4 regions of the Lysinibacillus sp. NPDC096418 genome follow, and region 4 is predicted to be linked to each of the others. Evidence: riboswitches for the same ligand, from Rfam matches in the RefSeq annotation. Region 4 holds a riboswitch; each other region holds the start of a gene.
What was found. A riboswitch is a leader RNA that binds a small molecule or an ion and turns the genes downstream of it on or off. The one in region 4 is predicted to bind thiamine pyrophosphate.

Region 1: it holds a riboswitch for thiamine pyrophosphate, as region 4 does, so the genes downstream of both, tenI (thiazole tautomerase TenI) here and thiW (energy coupling factor transporter S component ThiW) in region 4, are expected to answer to the same signal.
Region 2: it holds a riboswitch for thiamine pyrophosphate, as region 4 does, so the genes downstream of both, tenA (thiaminase II) here and thiW (energy coupling factor transporter S component ThiW) in region 4, are expected to answer to the same signal.
Region 3: it holds a riboswitch for thiamine pyrophosphate, as region 4 does, so the genes downstream of both, thiC (phosphomethylpyrimidine synthase ThiC) here and thiW (energy coupling factor transporter S component ThiW) in region 4, are expected to answer to the same signal.

Annotation. Positions count from the first base shown of each region.
Region 1 is NZ_JBIWEY010000008.1:126,618-132,649, forward strand. It holds gene ACIQZG_RS09615 ((2Fe-2S)-binding protein) at 1-251, opposite strand, end outside; gene ACIQZG_RS09620 (NAD(P)/FAD-dependent oxidoreductase) at 291-1,442, opposite strand; gene ACIQZG_RS09625 (sodium:solute symporter family protein) at 1,511-2,947, opposite strand; gene ACIQZG_RS09630 (hypothetical protein) at 3,248-3,439, shown strand; TPP riboswitch at 3,706-3,815, shown strand; gene tenI (thiazole tautomerase TenI) at 3,906-4,523, shown strand; gene thiO (glycine oxidase ThiO) at 4,507-5,601, shown strand; gene thiS (sulfur carrier protein ThiS) at 5,614-5,820, shown strand; gene ACIQZG_RS09650 (thiazole synthase) at 5,817-6,032, shown strand, end outside.
Region 2 is NZ_JBIWEY010000001.1:458,153-464,184, forward strand. It holds gene mbcS (acyl-CoA synthetase MbcS) at 132-1,715, opposite strand; TPP riboswitch at 1,902-2,001, shown strand; TPP riboswitch at 2,074-2,172, shown strand; gene tenA (thiaminase II) at 2,262-2,936, shown strand; gene thiM (hydroxyethylthiazole kinase) at 2,933-3,688, shown strand; gene thiD (bifunctional hydroxymethylpyrimidine kinase/phosphomethylpyrimidine kinase) at 3,688-4,512, shown strand; gene thiE (thiamine phosphate synthase) at 4,502-5,137, shown strand; gene ACIQZG_RS02190 (alpha/beta-type small acid-soluble spore protein) at 5,231-5,437, opposite strand; gene thiI (tRNA uracil 4-sulfurtransferase ThiI) at 5,584-6,032, opposite strand, start outside.
Region 3 is NZ_JBIWEY010000010.1:97,875-103,906, reverse strand. It holds gene ACIQZG_RS10655 (methyl-accepting chemotaxis protein) at 1-393, shown strand, start outside; gene thiC (phosphomethylpyrimidine synthase ThiC) at 453-2,231, opposite strand; TPP riboswitch at 2,374-2,488, opposite strand; gene ACIQZG_RS10645 (AEC family transporter) at 2,627-3,556, opposite strand; gene ACIQZG_RS10640 (S-layer homology domain-containing protein) at 3,878-6,032, shown strand, end outside.
Region 4 is NZ_JBIWEY010000003.1:231,692-237,723, reverse strand. It holds gene ACIQZG_RS05405 (ABC transporter permease) at 1-554, shown strand, start outside; gene ACIQZG_RS05400 (ABC transporter substrate-binding protein) at 554-1,627, shown strand; gene ACIQZG_RS05395 (MFS transporter) at 1,785-2,981, shown strand; TPP riboswitch at 3,044-3,150, shown strand; gene thiW (energy coupling factor transporter S component ThiW) at 3,232-3,729, shown strand; gene ACIQZG_RS05385 (VWA domain-containing protein) at 3,847-6,032, opposite strand, start outside.

The sequences.
Region 1 (6,032 bases), on a different contig from region 4:
ATTAACGTTAAACATGTTCGTTGACTAGGGACGCCATTTACAGTTGCTCTACATTCAAAACAATGACCAATACCACAATAAATCCCTCTAGCTTCACCTGTTACCTCACAGTTTCTAAAAGAACGAATACCATTTACCATCAATGCTGCAGCTATCGGTTGACCTTCTATACCCTTTAGTTTTTTTCCATTAAATAAAAAGTTGATTTCCTCAGGATTACCTGAGTTTTGTTTCACACCTTCTATTTTCATACATGTGCTCCTAATCAAAATTAACTACAATTTTATTGTTTAGACATTGAAATTTGAAAAACGATCTATTTTAAAAGCTTGTAAATCAATATCTATTGTTTGCCCACTGACCATGTCAGACATTATTTTCCCCGTAATTGGAGCTAGTGCAATGCCATCCCCTTCATGACCAGCGGCTATAAATACCCCCGCTATGGAAGGGACCTCACTTATGATTGGTAAATTATCTGGTGTGAACGGTCTGAATCCTGAAAATGTCCTAATTAAATTTACATTTTTCAAAAAAGGAAAAACAGTGACCGCTTTCTTCGCAATTTCACGGATTACCTGACTACTCGTTGAACTATCGAATCCTGCAAATTCCCTCGAACCACCAATTAACATCGTTCCACTTTTCGTTTGACCTATAGCAAGTGCGATTCTGAAAGGATTTTGATTTTCTTTTTGTAATTTCGCAGCGATGTATGACCCACTCAAAACATTACAATTAATAATAGGGGGCAATCTTTCAGTCACTAAAATGACCCCCTTTCTTGGAAATATAGGCACTGTGATATTAATTGTTTCTAAAAGTTTTTTAGTCCAAACTCCTGCACATACAACAACACTGTCTGCATAAAATTCCCCTTCATCAGTCTTAATGCCGACAATTCGATCCCTTTCAATTAGTAAAGATTGGACCTCACAATTTAATTTAATCGTAGCATTTTGTCTTTGGGCAGCCTTCGCAAAAGCAAAAGTTATCCCCATTGGATTTATTTCTGCATCTTCTTCCCACCAAGTTGCGGCTATTATTTTCTTAGAAAGCGCTGGGATTCTATTTCTCGCTTGTTCACCAGTGATAATGGAAACATCTAACCCAGCTTGATTTTGCCTTTCCACCATCTCTTGGATTAATTTATTTTCGAGCTCATTTTCAATTAAAATCATCCCGCCACCCTTGTGGTACTCCAAATCCTCCCCAAGTTCCGATTCTAAGTTTTCAAACATCTTAGCACTCGCCAATGCTAAATCTAAGTTTGGTCCCGTTTTTTTGGACTGGAGCATTATGGCTTTATCGCACGATCCAGACGTACCAGCAGCAATATCTTTTGCCTCAAATAACAGTACTTCTATATCTTTTTTAGAAAGGTAATAAGTTACTGAGGTGCCAATTATCCCTCCGCCGATAACAATAACTTTTTGTCTCAACCCTTAGCCCCCTAAGAAATAGGTTACTGACTTTAGCCTTTCAATTTCCCTCAAAACAGATGGAATCTTTAGCTTTCAGTTTGGTTAAATTCAATTTTATTAAACTCTCTTTTATTTGGCAGAACTATTGAAACAACAATTGTTAGTATCACTGAAGCCAACACACCCCACAAAATACCGAACAAAATTGCAAAAGTAGCCCCCGAAATTAAACCTACTCTTCCACCCCAAATGGATACTTTACTATTGTGGGAACCCATTTCAAATTGTTCCGATTTACGAGATTTCCACAAGAGCCCCACGATTAATACAGGCACTACTCCACCACCTGCCATCGTATATGCAAATGAAAATAAGCTAATGATCGATTCAGAATAAATGGCCGCAGTAATCGAGAAGATGCCTACAAGTACGACTAACCATTTAGATAGCTTTATTAACGTTTTATCTTTCAAACCTTTTTTGAAAGGAATCACAACATCGTTCACAATAACAATGGCAGCTGAATGCAATTGTGAAGATGCGCTTGAAATGGCCGCTAAGAAAATTAAAATAAAGAATAAAAGGGCTGCTAGTTCGGTCATTTCGTTCATGATTAACCACGAGACTGCATTTCCCGCCTCTAAGCTTGGATTCATTGCTTTAACAATCATTCCTGTAACAGAAGATAAAATAGTAAATATAATCGCAAAAAAACCACTATACAACATTGCCCTACTTGCGGATTTTGGATTATCCGCGGCAAAACTACGTTGCCAATATACTTGAGCTGCTAAAATACCAAAGCATCCAGTAATAAATAACGTTACTACTTCCCATCCGGAAATACTCAATTCTGTTAATTGTCCAGCATCCACTTCTAGTAACATTGTCTTTAATTTTGAATAGCTAAAATCAATTTTTGCGAACACGCTAATGTAAAACCAAACTGCAAGACCAATTAATAGAACACCTTGAACAAAATCAGTCCAAACTACGGAGTACATGCCACCGATCATCGTATATAAAATAAAGACGCCAGAGAAAAAGAAGATTAGTGGCAAAGGATCCGTATTGGTAAACACGGCAAATAATGAGCCCATTCCTTTTGCTTGACCACCAATCCACGCAATCATGATGCCAGAAGTTAGAATCCCTACAATTGCCCTAGAAATTCTATCTCTTAGAATCAAATCATTAAGTAGTTCACCAATACTCTTGTAAGTAAAACGGGCTGCAAAACCCGCAAAAATTAAAGCAAACAGGATTTTGGAACCTTGTTCACCAATAATGAATGGAATATTCGCAATACCTGATTCAAAGCCTTTTGAAGAGTGTCCAATAAAATTCCCAACGCCCATTATTGTTGCAATATCGCTAAATAAAATTAGAAAAAAGGGAAGTGTCCCGCCTGCAATAGCAAACTGCAAAAAACTTTCACTCGATTTCTTTCTAAATACTAATGACATTAAAATAAAAAACAGACTTAATACAATGGTACTCACCCAAGTCCAAGTAGCTAACATTTGTACCCTCCTCATCTTTTTTAATTAAGGGGCTATCATTCTTTAATTAGATTTCAAAAAACATAACAACCATTTTTAGAGAAAAGGATTTAGATTATACCACTCAATATGCCATCATTTCTAAAAAATATAAGATAACTTAATAAATGATACAAATCGACATATTATTACAAGCAACAATAAATCCGATATTATTTTGTTTTTTTCTAAATACCCTTTCGATTCAAATTCAAAACATTATAAAACACAGCCTTCTATTGCGTAGACTACATTTTCAATTAAGAAAGAAGGTGACAGCACATGAATGCCACTAGATATCGTTCTGACGCTAAAGTAAAAGAGGCTGGGACAAAACAGCTAACATCAAAAATGAAAAGCCTCGAAAATTTTACTAATCGTAAAATTTCTGAGGCTTTGTTTTTTAGTCTACTTCGTAGCCATTGTTCACCGCTACGGCAGACGCTTTCCGCGGGCACAGCTCCGAACAACTGATGAAGCTCAACATTTTATGAAATTTTATACTTCCGAACCGAATACATAAATAATACAAATTCCCATTTATTGAAGTTCCGTTTACATTTAGCTTTTATTATATTCATACATACCCAATATTAACGAAAAAAGACCTAACTTTAATTGAATTTTCAGATTTCCGTTGAATGTTTTTTATTATTATGATACTTTAACTTAGTATTAACTATGGAAAAAATATATTTGATACATGAAACAATTTACTATTTTAAGATAAAAATATTCAATCAATTCACTAGGGGATCCCTTGATAAGGGCTGAGAATAAAGTAGCTACTTTTAAACCCTCATAACCTGAACAGATTCGTATCTGCGTAGGGAAGTGTTTATTGTTTTTGTGCTTTTTTCGTACAATTAACAAAACCACTTTCCTTTTTATTAGGTTAGTGGTTTTTTTGCGTCAATTTATGATTAAGGGGGCAAACAATATGAAACTGATTGCCATGACGGATGATTCACATACCGTTCACGAATTAGCTAGCAAATTAACTAACATTCATCAGCTTGTCGATTACATTCACATACGTGAAAAATCAAAAACAGCACATGAAATTCTGTTACTCGTAAATCTTTTAGTACAACTCGGGGTGAACAAAGAAAAGATTGTCATTCATGATCGTTTAGATATTGCACTACTAACAGATAACCCAAACATTCATCTACCATCACATAGCCTTCCCGTGAAGGAAGTACGAGCATCCTTCCCTCACCTACGGATTGGTCGTTCGGTTCATTCACTCTCAGAAGCCAAACAAGCGGAGGCGGATGGGGCAGATTATGTGCTGTATGGGCATTGTTTTGAAACAAATTGCAAAGAAGGAATAGTCCCAAATGGCGTACATGCCTTGTTCGATATAAAAAAAGAGTTACAGATTCCCGTTTTTGCTATTGGGGGTATAACTCCAGAGCGCGTATACCAACTTCGAGAGGCAAAAGCAGATGGTATTGCCATTATGTCTGGTATTTTCTCTTCAGATAATCCTTATAAATCAGCATTAATATATTCAAAAAAATGTCAGGAGTATGAATATGAAAACAAATTATGATGTGGCAATCATTGGTGGTGGCATTATTGGTTGTTCCATCGCTTACTATTTAGCGAAAGAAAAAATTGATGTAGCTGTTTTTGAAGAAAAACAAATTGCAAGTAAATCCACGAGAGCGGCAGCAGGCATGTTGGGGGCCCATTCAGAATGTGATGATTTTGAGATTTTTTATCCGTTTGCTCGAAGTAGTCAATTAACCTATTTTGACCTTAAAGATGAACTTAGAGAGTTAAGTGGTGTCGATATCGAACTTAGAAAAGGTGGGATTTTTCAGCTTGCTTTCTCGGAGCAAGAAAAAGAGGAGCTTAGTGCTACCCTCTCTCTTCCGACTGTTAGCTGGTATGACAGTGTTGAAATGAGAAACAGAGAGAACGCAGTGTCATCAAATATTTTTGGCGCAGCTTATATTGAAGATGATGTTCATGTGCTCCCCCACTCTACATGTCTGGCCTTTAGCAAATGTGCTCAAATATATGGTGCTTCTATCTTTGAATATACGCCCGTTTTTGCAATTCAAAAAGAGGATAGCATCTACATAATCAAAACAAATAAAGGCGCTTTCCAAGCTAAGACAGTCGTTGTTGCCAATGGTGTCTGGAGCTCAAGCTTTTTCCATCAGCTCGGTTTGCACCACACACTCTCTCCTGTCAAAGGTGAATGCATCTCTGTTTCCAGTGTACAGCCGCTTCTAAAGCATACGCTATTCCATGAACACTGTTATATCGTACCGCGAAATAACGGTAGACTAGTCATTGGGGCAACTATGGTGAAAAATGATTGGCACGAACAGCCTACACTTGGTGGTTTAGAAAGTCTCATTGCGAAAGCTAAAACAATGCTTCCAACTGTTACCGATTTGAAAATTGAATCTTGTTGGGCAGGGTTACGTCCTCAAACCTTTGATAAAAAACCGTTTATTGGCTACCACCCTGAAGATGAAGGTATTTTATTTGCCACGGGTCACTTTCGAAATGGCATTTTGTTAGCACCTGCAACAGGACAAATGATTCGAGATTTGATTGTCAAACAAGAAGTTAAAAAAGAATGGATTGACGCATTTAAAGTTAATCGCTTTTAAGGGGGTGAAACTATGCGCGCTATTCAATTAAATGGAAAATCTACTGAACTACCTGAAACTGTACAGTCGGTTCAAGACTTACTAGCGTTATATTCGTTAGAAAATCGCATTGTCGTAGTAGAACTGAATAAAGAGATTGTCTATAAAGAACGGTACGCATCACAGATGTTGTCTGACCGAGACGCAATAGAAATTGTGCATTTTGTAGGAGGAGGATAATCATGTTAACAATAGGAAATCACACATTCAAATCAAATCTATTACTAGGAACAGGGAAATTCCCTTCCTTTGAGGTTCAAAAAGAAGCAGTAGAAATTTCAGGAACAGAGATTTTAACATTTGCAGTACGAAGAATGAATATCTTCGAATCATCTCAACCAAACTTTCTCGAACAATTAGATCTAACAAAATATAAGTTACTCCCAAATACA
Region 2 (6,032 bases), on a different contig from region 4:
ATTTATTTGCAAATATGCACTAATTTCCCGCAATTCATCATGCCGTAAATAACAATTTTAACACATAAAAAAATCAAAGTTCATAAAATGCGCTTGAACTTTGATTTTCGACATTATTCCCCAGGAAATAATTAATGATTATATTGTTTTTGCTCTTGTTGACGTAATTCCACACGGCGGATTTTGCCGGATGCTGTCTTTGGCAATTCCTCCACAAATTCTATAGCACGTGGATATTTATAGGGTGCCGTTAAGTCCTTTACATGATTTTGTAATTGCTGAATAAGCGACGAATCCCCAATAATTCCTTCGCGTAATACAACAAATGCCTTTACTATATTACCTCTAACCTCATCTGGACTTGCTACAACTGCCACTTCTTTCACAGTAGAATGCTTTATTAATGCATCTTCTACTTCGAACGGACCAATCGTGTAACCTGAGGAAATAATTACATCATCGCCTCGCCCTTCAAACCAAAAGTAGCCGTCTTTATCTTTACATGCACGGTCACCAGTAATATACCAATCGCCGCGGAATTGCAGGCTTGTACGCTCTGGGTCCTTAAAGTATTTACTAAATAACGCAGGTGTTTCTTTGTGTACGGCAATATCACCAACAATACCCTCCGAAACAGGATTACCAAAATCATCAATAATCGATACCGTATTACCTGGTGTTGGTTTGCCCATCGAGCCGACACGCGCTTCCATACCAACCATCGTTCCAACAAGTAATGTATTTTCGGTTTGACCATAACCATCGCGTACTTGTAAGTTAAATGCAGTTAAAAATACGTTCACGACTTCACTATTTAACGGCTCACCTGCAGATACAGCTTGGCGAACTTCTGATAAATTATAGTCACGTAAATTTTCAAGTGCCGCCATATAGCGATATTCTGTAGGCGTACAACAAAGAACATTCACCTTGAATTTTTCGAGCAATGTTAAATATGTAGGTGCATCAAACTTACCTTTGTAAACAAAAGCAGTAGCCCCACTTCCTAACGTTGCAAGGAACGGACTCCAAATCCATTTCTGCCAACCAGGTGCTGCAGTCGCCCATACGATGTCATTTTCTTGTACACCTAGCCAATTTGGTGCTGTCGTGCGTAAATGCGCATAACCCCAACTATGAGTATGAATAGCAGCTTTTGGATTACCGGTTGTCCCACTCGTATACGCAAGAAATGCTACATCTGTACTTTTGGTTGGTGTAGTACTTATAAAACTTGTAGGCTGCTGTTCCATTTTTTCAAGTAGTGGCTGCCATGGTGCATGTGCATGTCCGATGACAAACTGTTGTAATCCACCTAAATGTTCAACATCATCAAATTGTTCAATATATGGTTCATAAGCAATGACCGCTTTGGCATCAGCATGTGTAATACGATAATCAATATCCTTCGCTCTAAGCATTTCAGAGCTTGGAATAATAGCTAAACCAACTTTCAATGCAGCGATATATGCAACATATGCCTCAATAGATCTAGGCACCATAATGAGAATAACATCCCCTTTTGTTAATCCCTGTGCTGTTAACACATGCGCTACTTGATTCGCTTTTTCTAGTAAACTTGTATATGTTATATAGTCAATCTCTTCGCTTTCATTATAAACAATTAAAGCATTTTTCTCTGGATCTTGTGCATACTTTTCAAATTCCTCTACAATGTTATACCATTCTGGTGCGATTAGATTTTGTCTATTCATCATTATTGCCCCCTTTGTTAAACTTATTATAAAACTCATTTTTCATAGATTTCAATGAAAAACACTCTAATAATTAAAAATTATGACAATTATCACATTTATTTGTATGGCATCAGTCACCACTTTTCAAATATAATAAAATTGCCTTGTTCATATAGGGAAAGTATGGTACATTGTGGTCAAATCAAATGTTTGCAGGGGGACTCATCTTGAGTTGAGAAGGTTAAAACCTGACCCTTTGAACCTGTTAGTTAATACTAACGTAGGGAGCAATGTACAATCGCGCTTATGCTTTTCTTGTACATACGCTCTCCTCATTCGTAGGAGAGCTTTTTTCGTTCCAATTTTCAGCTAAATATTTTGATTGCGGGGGGACTCATTTTGAGTTGAGAAGGTAAAACCTGACCCTTTGAACCTGTTAGTTAATACTGACGTAGGGAGCAGTACATCATTTTTTTGATGAAGAAGCTCTTTTTACGTGTATTTCACAGACGAAAAAGAGCTTTTTTTGTATGCTTACGTTCACCAATTTGAGGAGGACTTATAATGACATTTTGTAACGAATTAAGAAAAGAAACAGATATTTATTGGGAGGGAAGTTTCCAGCACCCATTTGTAAAAGGGATTGCGGATGGTACTCTACCACTCGATAAGTTTAAATACTATATGATTCAAGATGCCTATTATTTAAAGCATTATGCCAAGGTATTAGCATTTGCAGCTGCTAAATGTGAAACACCTGAAGAATTCGCATACTACACTGATACAGCGAAATTCATTAATGAAGCTGAGCTAGAATTACATCGCTCTGTTTTCTTAGAATTAAATGTAACCAAAGAGGAACTTGAGCAGAGTGAACCTGCTCCAGGTGCTATCAATTACATTAATCATATGTATAGCGCCGTGCATAATGGCGATGTAGCTGAAGCTTTTGCTGCTATGATGCCTTGCCCATGGCTTTATTTAGAAATAGGAATGTATTATAAAGACGCAAAACCTGGTGTTAACCTATATGAAGATTGGATTGCGATGTATAGTAGTGACGATTTCCAAGTAACAATCCAAAAACAAATCTCAATGATGAACGCTTATGCTGCAGCAGCTTCTCCTGAAAAATTAGCAATTTTAAAAAGTCATTTTAAAAACAGTTGTTATTATGAATTACAGTTTTGGGAAATGGCCTGGACGAAAGAAAATTGGGTACCGGAGAGCGTACGATGATTTTACAAGCTATTCGAAAAAAACAGCCTCTTATTCATAGTATAACGAATTACGTTGTGGCCAATTTTCAAGCAAACGGTTTACTAGCAATTGGTGCTTCTCCAGTAATGGCCGATGAATTGCAAGAAGTTGAGAAGATGGTATCACTTGCGTCAGCCTTATTGATTAATATTGGCACACTAAACGAACGGACAAAAGAATCGATGCTACTTGCTGGAAAAAAAGCAAACGCACTTGGAATCCCAGTTATTTTGGATCCAGTTGGTGCTGGTGCGACAGCTTTCCGTAAAGAAACCGTAAAACAGCTTTTAGCTGAAATAAAATTTGTCCTTATTCGTTGCAACATTGGAGAACTAGCTGCCATTGCGAATATAAGTTGGCAGCAAAAAGGTGTAGATAGTGGTAGTGGTTCAATGGCACTATCTGATGAAGCAACGAAAATTGCGCAACAATACAAATGTATGGTCATTGTCACAGGTGAAGAAGATTTCATTTCGGATGGCGTACAATCAAGGTGGATTCCTGGTGGTCATCGCCAAATGACTGAAATTACAGGTACAGGTTGTTTACTAAGTGCTATTTGTGGTGCTGCGTTTGTCGCAGGAGATGAACCTTTTGCGCAACTAGGCGATACGTTAAAGACCTATAAAAAAATTGCTGAAAATGCATATTCGAGCACACAATATATTGGTGATTTTCAGATAACCGTACTAAATGAATTACATCGTCTTTCCAAGGAAGGTGAACAATAATGAAAATTGTTACAACAATCGCTGGCTCCGATAGTGGCGGTGGTGCTGGCATTCAAGCTGATTTAAAAACATTCCAAGAATTAGAGGTATTTGGCACTTCAGTCATTACAGCCTTAACGGCACAAAATACATTAGGTGTTTCTGGTGTTCTGCCGACGGAAGTAAGTTTTGTTGAAAAGCAACTCCTTGCTTTATTAGAAGATTTCCCGATTAGTGCAATCAAAACGGGCATGCTCTTTTCATCAGATATTATTCAAAAAATCGCAACTATCATTACTGATTTAAGAATCCCACTGATTGTCGATCCTGTAATGATTGCAAAAGGTGGAGAAAACTTATTACAACAAGAAGCAGTCCAAGCATTACGCACTCATTTACTGCCATTAGCGAGTGTCCTTACACCAAATATTCCAGAAGCAGAAGTACTTGCGGATATGAAGATTGAAACTGTTCATGATATTCAACAAGCTGCACAATCACTTTTACAATTAGGCGTGCAGTTCGTTGTTATTAAAGGTGGGCATTTATCAGATGAAAAATACGCTACTGATTATGTATTTTCAAATAACGGTTCATCATTTACAATGCAATCAGAACGCATAAATACTAAAAATACGCATGGAACAGGCTGCACATTCTCTGCCGCATTAACTGCTTTTATTGCACAAGGAATTCCCTTTGATCAAGCCATTGTTGAAGCAAAAAAGTTTATTCAAATGGCCATTACACATGATCTAGTTATTGGCAACGGTCACGGACCAACAAATCATTTTGCATATCAAAAATATAAAGATACATGTGAGGTGACTGTACTTGAAGCGTAAGAATTTACAGCTTTACTTCATTATGGGTACTGAAAATACGAAGCAACGCGAACCATTAGCCATACTTGAAGAAGCATTACAAGCTGGAATTACAATGTTTCAATTTCGTGAAAAAGGACCTAAAGCGTTGACTGGTCAAGCTTATGAGAAATTTGCGAACGATTGTCAAAAACTATGCCAACAATATCACGTGCCATTTATCGTCAATGATGATGTAGATCTTGCTATCCGATTAAAGGCAGATGGCATTCATATTGGACAAGATGATTTGCATGTTTCTATTGTACGAGAAAAAATTGGCGACATGCTTCTCGGCATTTCTGTACATTCGGATGCTGAACTACAAGTAGCCTTACAATATGGAGCAGATTATGTTGGGATCGGACCGATTTTTGCAACTCGTTCTAAAGATGATGCAAATGCGCCAAGTGGTACAGCTTTTTTACAACAAGTACGTTCACAACATCCTGAATTACCCATTGTCGCCATTGGTGGCATAGATAACTCAAATGCACACACAGTATTCAATGCTGGAGCAGATGGAGTAGCTGTCATTTCAGCAATTTGCGAGAGCAATGACATTCAACTTACGGTTCTAAATTTTAAAGAAACTTTCCATTCATAAATGTTGAGGTATTTAAGCAAACTAAAAACCAGTGCCTATAAAGGTCACTGGTCTTTAGCCAAATAATTACTCAGGGTATGAGTTTTTTATTTGTTATTGTTTTGGCATCCCTTTTAATTGAGATTCAGCCATTTGTACAAGACGTTTAGTGATTTCACCGCCGACGGAACCGTTAGCACGGGCTGACGCGTCAGCACCTAATTGAACACCAAATTCTTGTGCAATTTCGTATTTCATTTGATCAAGTGCTTGTTGTACACCAGGTACTGCAAGCTTGTTTGAACTGTTGTTGTTTGTCATTTCTCTCACCTCCTTGTGAATATAGAATGTGCTTTATTAGATTTTTAATACGAAAAAAATATAGGTAAATTGTACCTACAAAGGAAATCTGATTTCATAATAAAAGAACCGTCTCAAAATTGCTTTTGAGACGGTTCTTTATCTTATTATAGAAGATCTGCGAATTTATCGGCTGGCTGTTCTTTTTTCGGGAAGATATGCACTTCACGATTCTTTACAGCTCGTTCAATTAATTCATCGAAATCCGAGAAGCTTTCGTAGTGCTCTACTTTCTCAAGCTTTGGCTTAGTTTTTGGACTTGCCGGTGTAAAGATTGTACAGCAGTCTTCAAATGGCTGAATCGATGTTTCATAAGTGCCGATATTTTTAGCTATATCGATAATTTCTAATTTGTCACTTGCAATTAACGGGCGTAAAATCGGTGTATTCGTCACTGCATTGATGGCAGTTAAGCTTTCAAGCGTTTGACTTGCTACTTGGCCAAGACTTTCTCCTGTAACGATTGCAAGAGCACCTATATCTTCACGTACCTGATCAGCAATTTTTAACATCATACGACGAGTTGTTGTCATTGAAACGTTTGACGGTACTTTAT
Region 3 (6,032 bases), on a different contig from region 4:
CAAATTGTCGCCCTAACGTCTCTTATTCAAAAAGATACAAAAGAAGTGGAACAGGCTGTAATGACAACTGCACATAATGTGGCGGATGGCGTAAATTACATTCAAGATGCACAAGTTTCATTCGAAAATATCATGCAAGCCATTAGGAATATGACCAACCAAATTCAAGAAGTATCAGCTTCAACTGAGGAAATCTCAGCTTCGACTGAAGAAGTTGCTGCTTCCATCAACGAAATGTCAAATCTCGCAATTCGAGCTTCCACTGAAGCTGAAGGAATTGCCGCTGCTACCGAAGAACAGTCTGCTACAGTTCAAGAAATTAGCGACGTTGCAAAATCACTAACGGATGGTGCACTAAAAGTACAACAAGAAGTCAATAAGTTTAAACTCTAATAAAGTAAGAGGCTTGTGTCTAAGATAAGAAATTACCCATAGACACAAGCCTCTCTTTATTATTGATAAATCTGACTACCAGCCTTTTTAAATTCCTTCGCCTTCTCCTGCATCCCTTGATGGATGGCCTCTGTTGTATTCAAATCCTTCTCTTTCGCATAGTTCCGAATATCTTGTGAAATTCTCATACTACAAAACTTCGGTCCACACATAGAACAGAAATGTGCAGTTTTTGCACCCTCTGCTGGTAGTGTTTCATCATGGTATTCCACTGCTCGTTCTGGATCTAGTGACAAATTGAATTGATCGCGCCAACGGAATTCGAAACGCGCCTTTGATAATGCATTATCACGCACTTGCGCTCCAGGATGACCCTTTGCTAAGTCCGCCGCATGCGCCGCAATTTTATAAGTAATCACACCAACGCGAACGTCCTCACGATTCGGCAAACCTAGGTGTTCCTTCGGTGTCACATAGCAAAGCATCGCTGTACCGAACCAACCAATCATCGCCGCACCTATAGCAGATGTAATATGATCGTAACCTGGTGCAATATCTGTCGTTAATGGCCCTAATGTATAGAAAGGCGCCTCCTTACATACTTCCAATTGCTTATCCATATTTTCCTTAATCAAATGCATTGGCACGTGCCCCGGCCCTTCCACCATCACCTGCACGTCATGTTGCCAAGCAATTTGCGTCAGTTCCCCTAACGTATCAAGCTCAGCAAACTGTGCCTCATCATTGGCATCTGCAATCGAACCTGGGCGTAAGCCATCCCCTAGTGAAAAGGCAACATCGTACGCTTTCATAATTTCACAAATTTCTTCAAAATGCGTATATAGGAAGTTCTCTTGATGATGGAATAAGCACCACTGCGCCATAATCGAACCACCTCGTGATACTATCCCCGTCACACGATTTGCTGTCAGCGGCACATATCGCAATAATACCCCCGCATGAATCGTGAAATAATCGACACCTTGCTCTGCCTGCTCGATTAACGTATCGCGATAAACTTCCCACGTTAAGTCCTCCGCAACACCATTGACCTTTTCAAGCGCCTGATAAATTGGTACCGTTCCTACTGGCACAGCCGCATTGCGAATAATCCATTCACGTGTCGTATGAATATGTTTACCCGTCGATAAATCCATAATATTATCTGCGCCCCAGCGTGTTGCCCACGTCATCTTTTCGACTTCCTCCGCAATGGATGAGGATACTGCAGAATTACCAATATTCGCATTAATCTTCACATGAAAGTTCCGCCCAATAATCATCGGCTCTGCTTCAGGATGATTAATATTAGATGGCATAATAGCACGACCCGCCGCAATTTCAGCACGCACAAATTCAGGATCCATGTTTTCACGAATTGCTACAAACTCCATTTCTGGCGTGATAATACCCTTTCTTGCATAATGCAGTTGCGTCACATTATGTCCCTTTTTCGCACGGATTGGCTTACGATAAAGACCAGGAAAAATATTCTCTTTCATTCGTGGATCATCTACATTTCGGAAGCCATTATCCTCAGGTTTAATCGTACGACCTTCGTATTCCTCTACGTCCCCGCGCTCTCTAATCCAAGCACTACGTAACGCTGGCAGTCCCTTCGTAATGTCAATATTGTACGTTGGATCTGTATAGGGACCACTCGTATCGTAAACACGCACTGGCGGGTTTTCCCCTTCCCCAAAACTGCCTGTTGTTGGACTAAGTGCAATCTCACGCATCGGTACTAAAATATCCGGTCTTGACCCTTCCACATATACTTTTTTACTGCCATCAAAGCTCGACATAATGGTAATGTTTTTCTCGTTAACTGTTGTCATGAACATTTCCGCTCCCTTTTAAAATAAATTTTCAGGACCGAACCTAGCTCACTCCAACGAGCTACTACAAAAGAAAAGCCGAATCCAAAAAAATATTGGATCCGGCTACGAATGTAAAGGTTGTATTGACCACAAAAAACAATGCAGTCATCATTAACTTTCCCACGCTGGTATGAGCCAGATCAGGTCCAAAGGGTCAAGAAACTTCAGTGCGTTTCCCTCTCAGCCCGACTCATCGGACTCCCCTAGTTAAGGCTATTCAGTTTGTTGTTAGTGTAGCAAAGTTACTCACCAAATGGAAGATAAATAAATAATTGGTTCATTTTATCCAATTGAAGCGGTTTTTCGACACACACGCGACACATGAGAATCACAATTCTTTCCCTCGTCAACTATTAAGCAAATAACATTTCAGCCATATATATAACAATTGTCACTGTGACACAACTCACAATCGTAGAGAATAATACCGTTTGCGCTGCTGTTGCCGATTCTACATCATATTCTAAAGCGAGACTTGAGCTATTGCGTGACGTTGGGAACGAGCTCGCGATTAAGAGCGACTGTGCCACGACACCATCTAAACCTAATGCAAAAATAATAAGTAACGCCACAGCTGGACCAATAATCAATCTTGTAATGCAGCTGACCAATACCGTCTTATTGAACATCGATTTAATTTCAAGCTGTGATAGTTGAGCACCGAGTGTAATCAAAGCCACTGCAATAAAACCTTCTGCCACATGGTCAATTGGAATACGGATAAATTGCGGAATACCAATATCGAAGAAATTCATCGTCACCCCAATAATAAGCGCATGAATAATCGGCATTTTGAGGAAATCCTTCGCGATTGCGAGTACTGATTTCGTGGAGGAAATGAGATTATAAAGTCCATATGTATACGTCGTCATGTTTTGAAAGATGACAAGAATCACTTGAATCGCCACACCAATCGGCTGCGTCACGAAAATCATTTGCGCCACTGGAATACCGTAGTTGCCAGAATTAATGAGCACAACGCTATTTTTAAAAACTGCCGCTTCTGTTTTCGCAAGCCCTAGTAACTTCGCTAAAAAGTGACTAAGCACCATCTGACTGCCGATAAAAAGCGTAATAAACAACGCCACCTGCCCTAGCACCGACAGCTCCATACTCGTTTCATATATATTCAAAAACACCGCTGCCGGCATAAAACAATACGTAATCAACTGCGATAGTGCCTTTAAATTAAAACGAAACTTCCTCTGCAAAATAGCACCTAACACGAGCAACACTAAAATCGGGGCAACAATTTGGAAGAAAATCATGCCGAGATACATCATATGGTTGTCCCCCTTTCATCTGTATCTATAATAGTAGAACTGTCCATTAGCTTGGTCAATACTCATGCAAGGGTTGCAATAAGTTAAATATGGTTAAGTTTTCCTGCTAAATGCCGATATATTTCTCTGAAAGATGAATTAATTTCATTACATTTTCGAACGGAAATTGGCTATTTCAAATGCAAAAAAAAATGCACAACCAGTCTCCTACTATAGGCTTATTAATAGCCAATTCGACAAATAGTAAATCCAACGCATTAATATAAATGATAAAATAAGGATATTGATAAACGTATTTACCAGAAAAGGAGATCTATTCATATGAAGCGTAAACAAAAAATTGCCCTACTATCCGTTGCAGCTATTCCAGCTATGATTACGATGGTTCCAGATGTAGACGTTCAGGCAGCAACAGAGCAACCCATTCCTGAGGTTTCAGGTTCTTGGGTCAATCCACAACATGTTTTTGATGCGAAACCACAACGACAAACATTTTCACTGGGTGCACCCACAGCAACAACTACAACTATAGAAACTGCCAAAGGTGTTGCAGAACTAGAAACTATTCTAAAAGGGAAATTCCAGAAGTACGAGGAAAGCTTCAATGTAAAATACACAGGTGAAACGGCAAAACTCCAAGAAGATCTGAATGCTATTTATGACAGGTTTGATTTAGACCCAGACAACGCCATCTACAAAGCAGCCACAATCTCTCGTGACTATACGTATTCAGGCTATGTCAATAATGTAACGATTAATTTTACAATCAAATACAATACGAATTTCAACACAGAGGAAACCCTTAAAACAAGAGTTGAAAGGATTATTAAGAACGAACTCATTACGGAAAACATGACAGATTTCCAAAAAATCAAAGCAATTCATGATTATGTTGTGACTTATGCTACGTTTACAAAAGATACAACGGGGAGCCCACACGCAGCCTATACACTTTTAATGGAAAAGAAAGGACTAAGCCAAGCCTATGCGCTTCTTACCTACTATCTATTAAATGAGGCTGGTATTAAAGCTTATTACATGACAGGTACATACGCAGGCACACCACATGCTTGGAACGTCGTGGAATATAAAGGAAAGCACTACTACCTCGATACTGCATTGGATGAACCTTCAATTCGCGATACAAGCATTACTGATGGCAAGGCTATTAGCTATGAATATTTCTTAAGAGGTATGGGTGGATTTTCTACACATACAGTCCTAAGCACTCTTCCTTCAGGTGTAATTGTTGAAACAACATCTCATGAAAGTTATGCGAAGTTACAAAACGTCTTCAATCCTATTCCTGAAAATAGCTGGCTTTACTATGTAAGAACAGATGGCGTGCTAGCACGACTAAGCTTAAAACCATTACCGACAATCGGTGAAAGTGCCGATAAATTTGAAGAGTTTACTTTTAAAGGTAGTAACTCGAATGATGTAGAAGCTGCTTATTTAGTGCATGATAATGGCTGGCTTTATTTTAGTAATGTGACGGACAAAAACTATTTATACAAAGTCAATACTGACGGTACTGATTTAACGCTACTTGTTCCAACGTACGTCCGTGATTTAGTAATCACAGGTACAACGCTAAAATATAAAAAAGCAGACGGAACAGAAGCGAACATCCCGATTGCAGTAGATGAGGAAGCTGTAGCAAAAGTTATCAAAATGTATCATGATTATTCTAAAGGTAATGAGTTAAAAAAGTTAATCAACACTTACCTAGAATTTAAAAAATTAACTCCCTCTCAGAAAGCTGCTGTAGAGTATTATATCGGGACTGAGTTGAACGATGCTATCGACGAGCTACAAATTGATAAGAAAGATGATCCTGAGGGAGTCGCTCTACGAATTGCTCTATTAGATTCTGCTAGTATGAATTTCACTAAAGAAGTAAATGATATCAGAAAGTTATATAAGGACTTTACAGACGAAAAAAAAGACATTGTTTTTAACTATGATCCTGATTTCATATTATTGCAGGATATAGCAGCGGACAATGCAACAGTTGCTGGAAAAGTTGGGACATTATTTGGTAACCTAAGCCCAAACACAGCTGATTACTATACAAATATAAAAACTGCACTCGATGCCTATTATTCATTAACTGGCGCACAGCAAGGGATATTTTTAGTTACACATCAAACTGCATTAAATAACGCACTACTTGCACTTCAAGCAGCAGAAACGAAAATAGCAGCTGGTAACTATGTTTATAAAATAAGCCAACTAAATCCGAAATCCCCTAACTTTGCTGATATATTATCAGATTTAAAAATCAATATCGATAAATTAACAGATGCTGAACAAACATTAATATCAAATATTGATATTTACAAAGCAGCTCTTAAAACGTTGGACAATTATACAACGACTGTAAAAAACTTGTATACAGCAATTGAGAAAATTTCTAGCGATACAACAAAAGAAGCACTAGAAGCACTTCTCGCTCGCTATACAGCACTCAGCG
Region 4 (6,032 bases):
TAGGTGCTATCGGTATTGTGACAGTGAAAGATTCAAAAATGCGCAATACATTACTATCGTTAAACAATGTATTAATCGTCAGCCCAGACGTTATTATTGGAGCTAGCTTTTTAATATTATTCACAATGGTTGGTATTAAGCTGGGCTTTGCATCTGTACTACTAGCGCACGTTGCGTTTAGTGTACCAATCGTCGTTTTAATGGTATTACCAAAATTACTTGAAATGAATAAATCTTTAATTGATGCTGCACTTGACCTTGGTGCAACAAAAAAAGATGTGATGATGCGTGTCATCTTGCCTTATATTAAGCCAGGTATTTTCGCAGGATTCTTCCTCGCCTTAACGTATTCTTTAGATGACTTTGCGGTGACATTTTTCGTAACGGGTAACGGCTTCAGTACGCTATCAGTTGAAATCTACTCGATGGCACGTGCCGGAATTTCCTTAACTGTAAATGCAATTTCTGGTTTAGTATTCTTCGTGACTGTGTTAATCGTAATCGGTTATTACTTCGTGACAAGTCGTACAAGTAAAAGAACGGGGGGACATTAATGAAATCATTAATTCAAGCAACAATCGCCATTCTTGTCGTTACCGCCCTTTTAATGTATGCTGGGAACGCAATGAGTGCTGGTAGTGGAAAAGGTGGAAAAGATACGCTTACCATTTTCAACTGGGGTGAATACATCGATCCTGATTTACTAAAGCAATTTGAAAAAGAAACAGGTATCCATGTTATTTACGAAACATTTGACTCAAATGAAGCCATGATGACAAAGGTTCAACAAGGTGGAACAGCTTACGATATTGCGATTCCTTCTGAATACATGATTGAAAAAATGAAAGAGGAAGATTTACTCATTCCTCTTGACCATTCAAAAATTCCGAACATGAAAAATATTGACCCATACTTTTTAGATTTACCTTTCGACGACGACAATAAATATTCTGTCCCGTATTTTTGGGGTACAGTTGGGATTGTCTATAATCCCAGTTTGGTTGGAGATTTAGACTTCTCTTCTTGGGAAGACTTATGGGATCCTTCATTAAAAAGAACAGTCTTTTTAGTAGACGGTGCACGTGAGGTTATCGGAATGGGCTTAAACAGTCTTGGTTATTCATTAAATTCTTTAGATAATAATGAGTTACATTCAGCGACGGATAAGTTAATTAAACTTGCACCAAACGTCAAAGCCATTATCGGTGATGAAATAACACCACTAATGGTTAATAACGAGGCGACAGTTGCACTTACTTGGTCTGGCCAAGCCGCTGACATGATGTATGAAAATGAAGACTTGGACTTTGCAGTACCAGAAGAAGGTTCAAACTTATGGTTTGATAATATGGTCATTCCAAAAACTTCGAAAAATATAGATGGTGCACATGCTTTCATTAATTTCATGTTAGATGCTGACTCTGGTGCGAAAAATGCTGATTTTGTTGGCTACTCAACACCAAACATTGCTGCTATGGCATTAATGGATGAGGAAGTTGTCATGGACGAACGTTATTATCCAACTGAAGAACAACGTGATACGTTAGAGGTTTATAAAAACTTAGGACCTGATTATTTAGGCAAATACAACGAATTGTTTTTAGAATTTAAAATGAGTATTCGTTAAATTAAATAGAGCTATCACTCCAGTTAGTCACTGGAGTGATAGCTTTTTGTAATTGAAAATAAAAGTATACAGTCAGACTTTTAGTCAATAGCAACTGAGTACCCGTTATGTTAGACTGTAGTATATTTGAATAGATTACACAAAAGGAGGCTATAAAATGGCCCAACAGACATCAAATAAAACCGCTCTATATATTTTAATGTTTAATATGTTCATAGCCATGGGAAGCATTGGTATCATCATTCCCGTCATGCCTGAGTATTTGAAAATTTTTGGTGCAGCAGGACAAGTTCTCGGCATGCTCATTGCAACATTTGCACTAGCACAATTCGTGTTTTCACCGATAGCTGGGAACCTTTCAGATCAATATGGTCGTAAAAATCTTATTATTTTTGGACTTGTGGTAACTGGTCTTTCACAAATTGCTTTTGGACTTTCTACGGAAGTTTGGATGCTCTTTGTCGCTCGCTTTTTAGGAGGTTTAGGTTCTGCTTTCATCGCACCCCCGATTATGGCGTTTGTAGCGGATGTCACTACATATGAAGAACGTGGTAAAGGTATGGGGATGCTTGGGGCTGCCATGTCATTAGGCTTTATGATTGGTCCCGGAATTGGCGGCTTCTTATCTACAGTTAGTCTTCACTTTCCATTTTATATGGCTGGAGTTGCTGCAGTTTTAGCAGCCATCTTATCATTTGTGTTATTACCAAACACAAAACCAAACGCATCACAAAAAACACAAAAACAGGACAATCTCGCTAAGCAGATGGTACGCTCAGTCAAAATGCCCTACTTTGTTATGCTGATCATCATGCTTGTTTTCTCGTTTGGCATCGCAAATTTCCAAGCGACTTTATCTTTATTCGTCACACAGAAATTCAACTACACACCAACAGATATTGCAATAATTCTAACAGTTGGTGGTGCTGTAGGTGTCGTTGTTCAAATGTTTATCATTACACCACTGTTTAAGCGTTTCGGTGAGATGAAAGTCGTTTTAGTCAATTTGCTCATTGCATCAATATCAATCTTCTTAATTTTATATGTATCAGGCTTTGCTTTAATTTTAGTTGTTGCAACGATTTTCTCTACTGCAACAACGCTCATTCGTCCAGCAGTCAATACGCTGATTTCCAAGTTAGCAGGTAAAGAACAAGGTTTTGCCGCTGGACTCAATAATGCCTATATGAGTCTTGGTAATATGATTGGTCCAGCATTAGCTGGCATATTATTTGACTGGAATATGGACAGCCCTTATATTTTCGGTGCTATTATTTTATTTGCGTGCTTCCTTCTTGCCCTTATCTGGACAATAAAAAAAGCACCACATTTAATGAAGCCCGATTCAGAATAACGTGAATATTTATTGACGATTATTAGTAACATGTTACATTATTAATGAAAATCAAATCGCTTCAAAACCACTAGGGGAGTCTTTTTAAGACTGAGACGTATTTATTTCATACGGACCCTTCGAACCTGATCTAGTTCACACTAGCGTAGGGAAGTGGCGACTACTTGCTTTTTTTATATTTAAACGCAAAGCCGCTTCCTTCTATTTGTAAGGAAGCGGTTTTTTTACGATTATTGAAGGAGTGAAAAAATTGTCTATTCAAAAATTAACTATTATGGCCTTATTAGTAGCGATTGCAGTAGCTGGCTCAACGTTTGTCTCCATTCCAACAGGTATTGCCCGCGCCTACCCTGTGCAACATGCAATTAATGTCATAAGCGCCATCTTGCTCGGACCTATCCCTACCGTAATGATTGCCTTTGTAACAGCGCTCATCCGAATCTTAACAGGTACAGGCTCACTCTTAGCAATTCCCGGGAGTGTTATCGGCGCCCTCCTTGCATCTATTACCTTTAAATACAGTGGAAAAGCGTGGCTAGCTGGGGCTGGTGAAATATTCGGTACGGGTATTCTTGCTTCTCTCGTAGCCGTACCCTATTCTCACCTTCTTTTGGGTACATCTGTAGCTACATTCTTTTTCATGCCCGCTTTTATAACATCTAGCGTTATTGGGGCTACCTTGGGCGTAGTCATTGCTAAAAGTCTTCAAAAATCTGTTATTGCTAATAAACTTAACTCAACATTGTAATACGACATCAAAGTGTTTTTTTACCACTCGACATGCTCCGTTTTAACTCTAAAACAATGAAAACGATGGTTCATATATACCCCGTATGTATGAACCATCGTTTTTCATTTTCAACTATTAACGTTTTTTCATTCCCTTTAATAACTGTGCCACATTCGTATCCTCTTCCTTCACTGGTGTTTCAGCAACAACTTTTTCCTTACGTTTCTTGGTAGTGAAGATGCTCCAGCCAAATCGACGAATGGTAATATCGATGAAGAATAATAACATTCCCGCCAATAATAGCCACGTTGCAATATTTTGACGTTCAGCCCCTTTTTTTGTAAAGTCACGGAATACTTCTTGTGGTTCTTCTAATACTGCACCGCCCGTTTGCTTGGTTAATTCCTCTACCAGCTTGTCGTTCACTGGTCGCAATTCATATTCTGCGCTATACGGTACACTGAGTCCTGCCTGATAAATAGCCTGTTGTTCATCCGTAATACGGAAGAAAATAAGCCCTGGCTCAGCCTGAACGACTGCTCGAATCTGCGAGGCAGAAATTGTTTCAAGTTGCATCTCTAGCTCTTCACCCGCTTCGTTAACTGCTACGATGTCTAAAAACGCTGCTTCATTAGTCGGATCTGTTATAACGAATGAGCCGTCTGCATCTAAACGTATATCGTAAGCTACATCATTATAACTTGGTAGCATTTGCGAAATGGCTGTTTGCCAGAATGTACCCCATTCCTGCCATCTTGCCCAGTCTCCTGTCCACTTTCCTGTCGAATCAGACGTAAAAGCAAAAGTTTTTCCAAGACCATATTGCCACTGTGCAAGCACTGGATCTTCTTTCTCACTTTCTGCGATAACAGTTGCTCCTTGCTTTGCTGTTGTGCCAATATAAGCATTCATTTGCGGAACACCGCCTGCAAATAATTGATTCCAGCCCGGCGCATTATAAATTGTCGGGTAAAATGGGTTGTCTTCAATATAAGTACGTGAAATCATCGCTGTCTCACGAGATAAAATCGAAGGTATCATCTGTTCATCAATGACATCATAATAACGTCCACTACCCATTTCACTCAAAGCTTCAAGTAAATTGCCATCTGCATCTTGCCCAATCGCAACCGTTGACAACGTCACTCCGTTTTCCTTACCTTCCTCAATTAACCCCTCATAATTCCCAGCCTGCGACTGTCCGTCAGTTAACAAAATAATATGTTTTCGTTGTAGTTTTAGATTAGCTAAATTTTCATATGCCACGGCGAGCGAACTATAAATTTCTGTACCGCCACCTGGTGTTACCGATAGAATAGTGTCAACCACCTCTTCCTTATTGGCTAGTGGTCCTGTTTCGATAATTTCCCATGGTCGATCATCAAAGGCGATAAAACCAAGCGTATCTTCATCACGTAGCATCTCCACAGAACGTGCAGCTGCTTCCTTAGCTAGTTCTAGCTTTGAACCATGCATACTACCTGATCTGTCTAAGACGATTACTAAACCAAGCGAAGGCAACTGTTCTTTGCCTTTTATCTCCATTTCAACTGGTAGTAGTGTTTCAATTGGAGTTTTAAAATAGCCACCCAAGCCGAAGCTATTCTCCCCACCTGTCATCATGAAGCCAACTCCAAAGTTTTTAACTGCCTGCTCTATCACACTCATTTTTGCCTCACCGACTAAATGGCCAGGTACATTATCAAAAATAATAGCATTGTATTGTAGGTAACTTGAGAGTTCATTCGGCAAGCTTCTTGCATCTACCACATCATAGGAAATTGCATTTGGTCCAAGCACCGCCGCAATTGGTGATGCTGTTTCATGACCATTGACAATCAGTAATTTCGGCTCACTTTGTACCATCGTAACGCTCGTCAATTTATTATTTTCAAAGATAGCATCCTGTCCTACTTGTACAAGTGCTTCATATTTCACAAGACCTTCTGCTGTTGCAGCGTGCTTATACGTAAATACATTTGAGCCTTCTGCTAACTCGACTGCCTCACGGTGAATCAAAGCATCATTTTCGTATAGTAATATTTCACCTTGTATTGCTGTTGTCGCATTAATTTCTGTAACAAGCTGCTGTTGTTCGCCAACATAGGCAACTTGAGGTGATACAAAGCTCTTTAACGATACATCATTCGCAACAGGTCTATTGAATGGTACAACATCCACGCTAATATTTGAGCCCTTTAGTTTCGTCATAAATTCACGGACATTGCCATTTGTTTCATTAGCATCCGTTAATAAAACTAGTCTTGTCGCTTTTTTCGGGTCAACAATTCCTGTTGCTAATTGCAAACTTTGTTCAATAT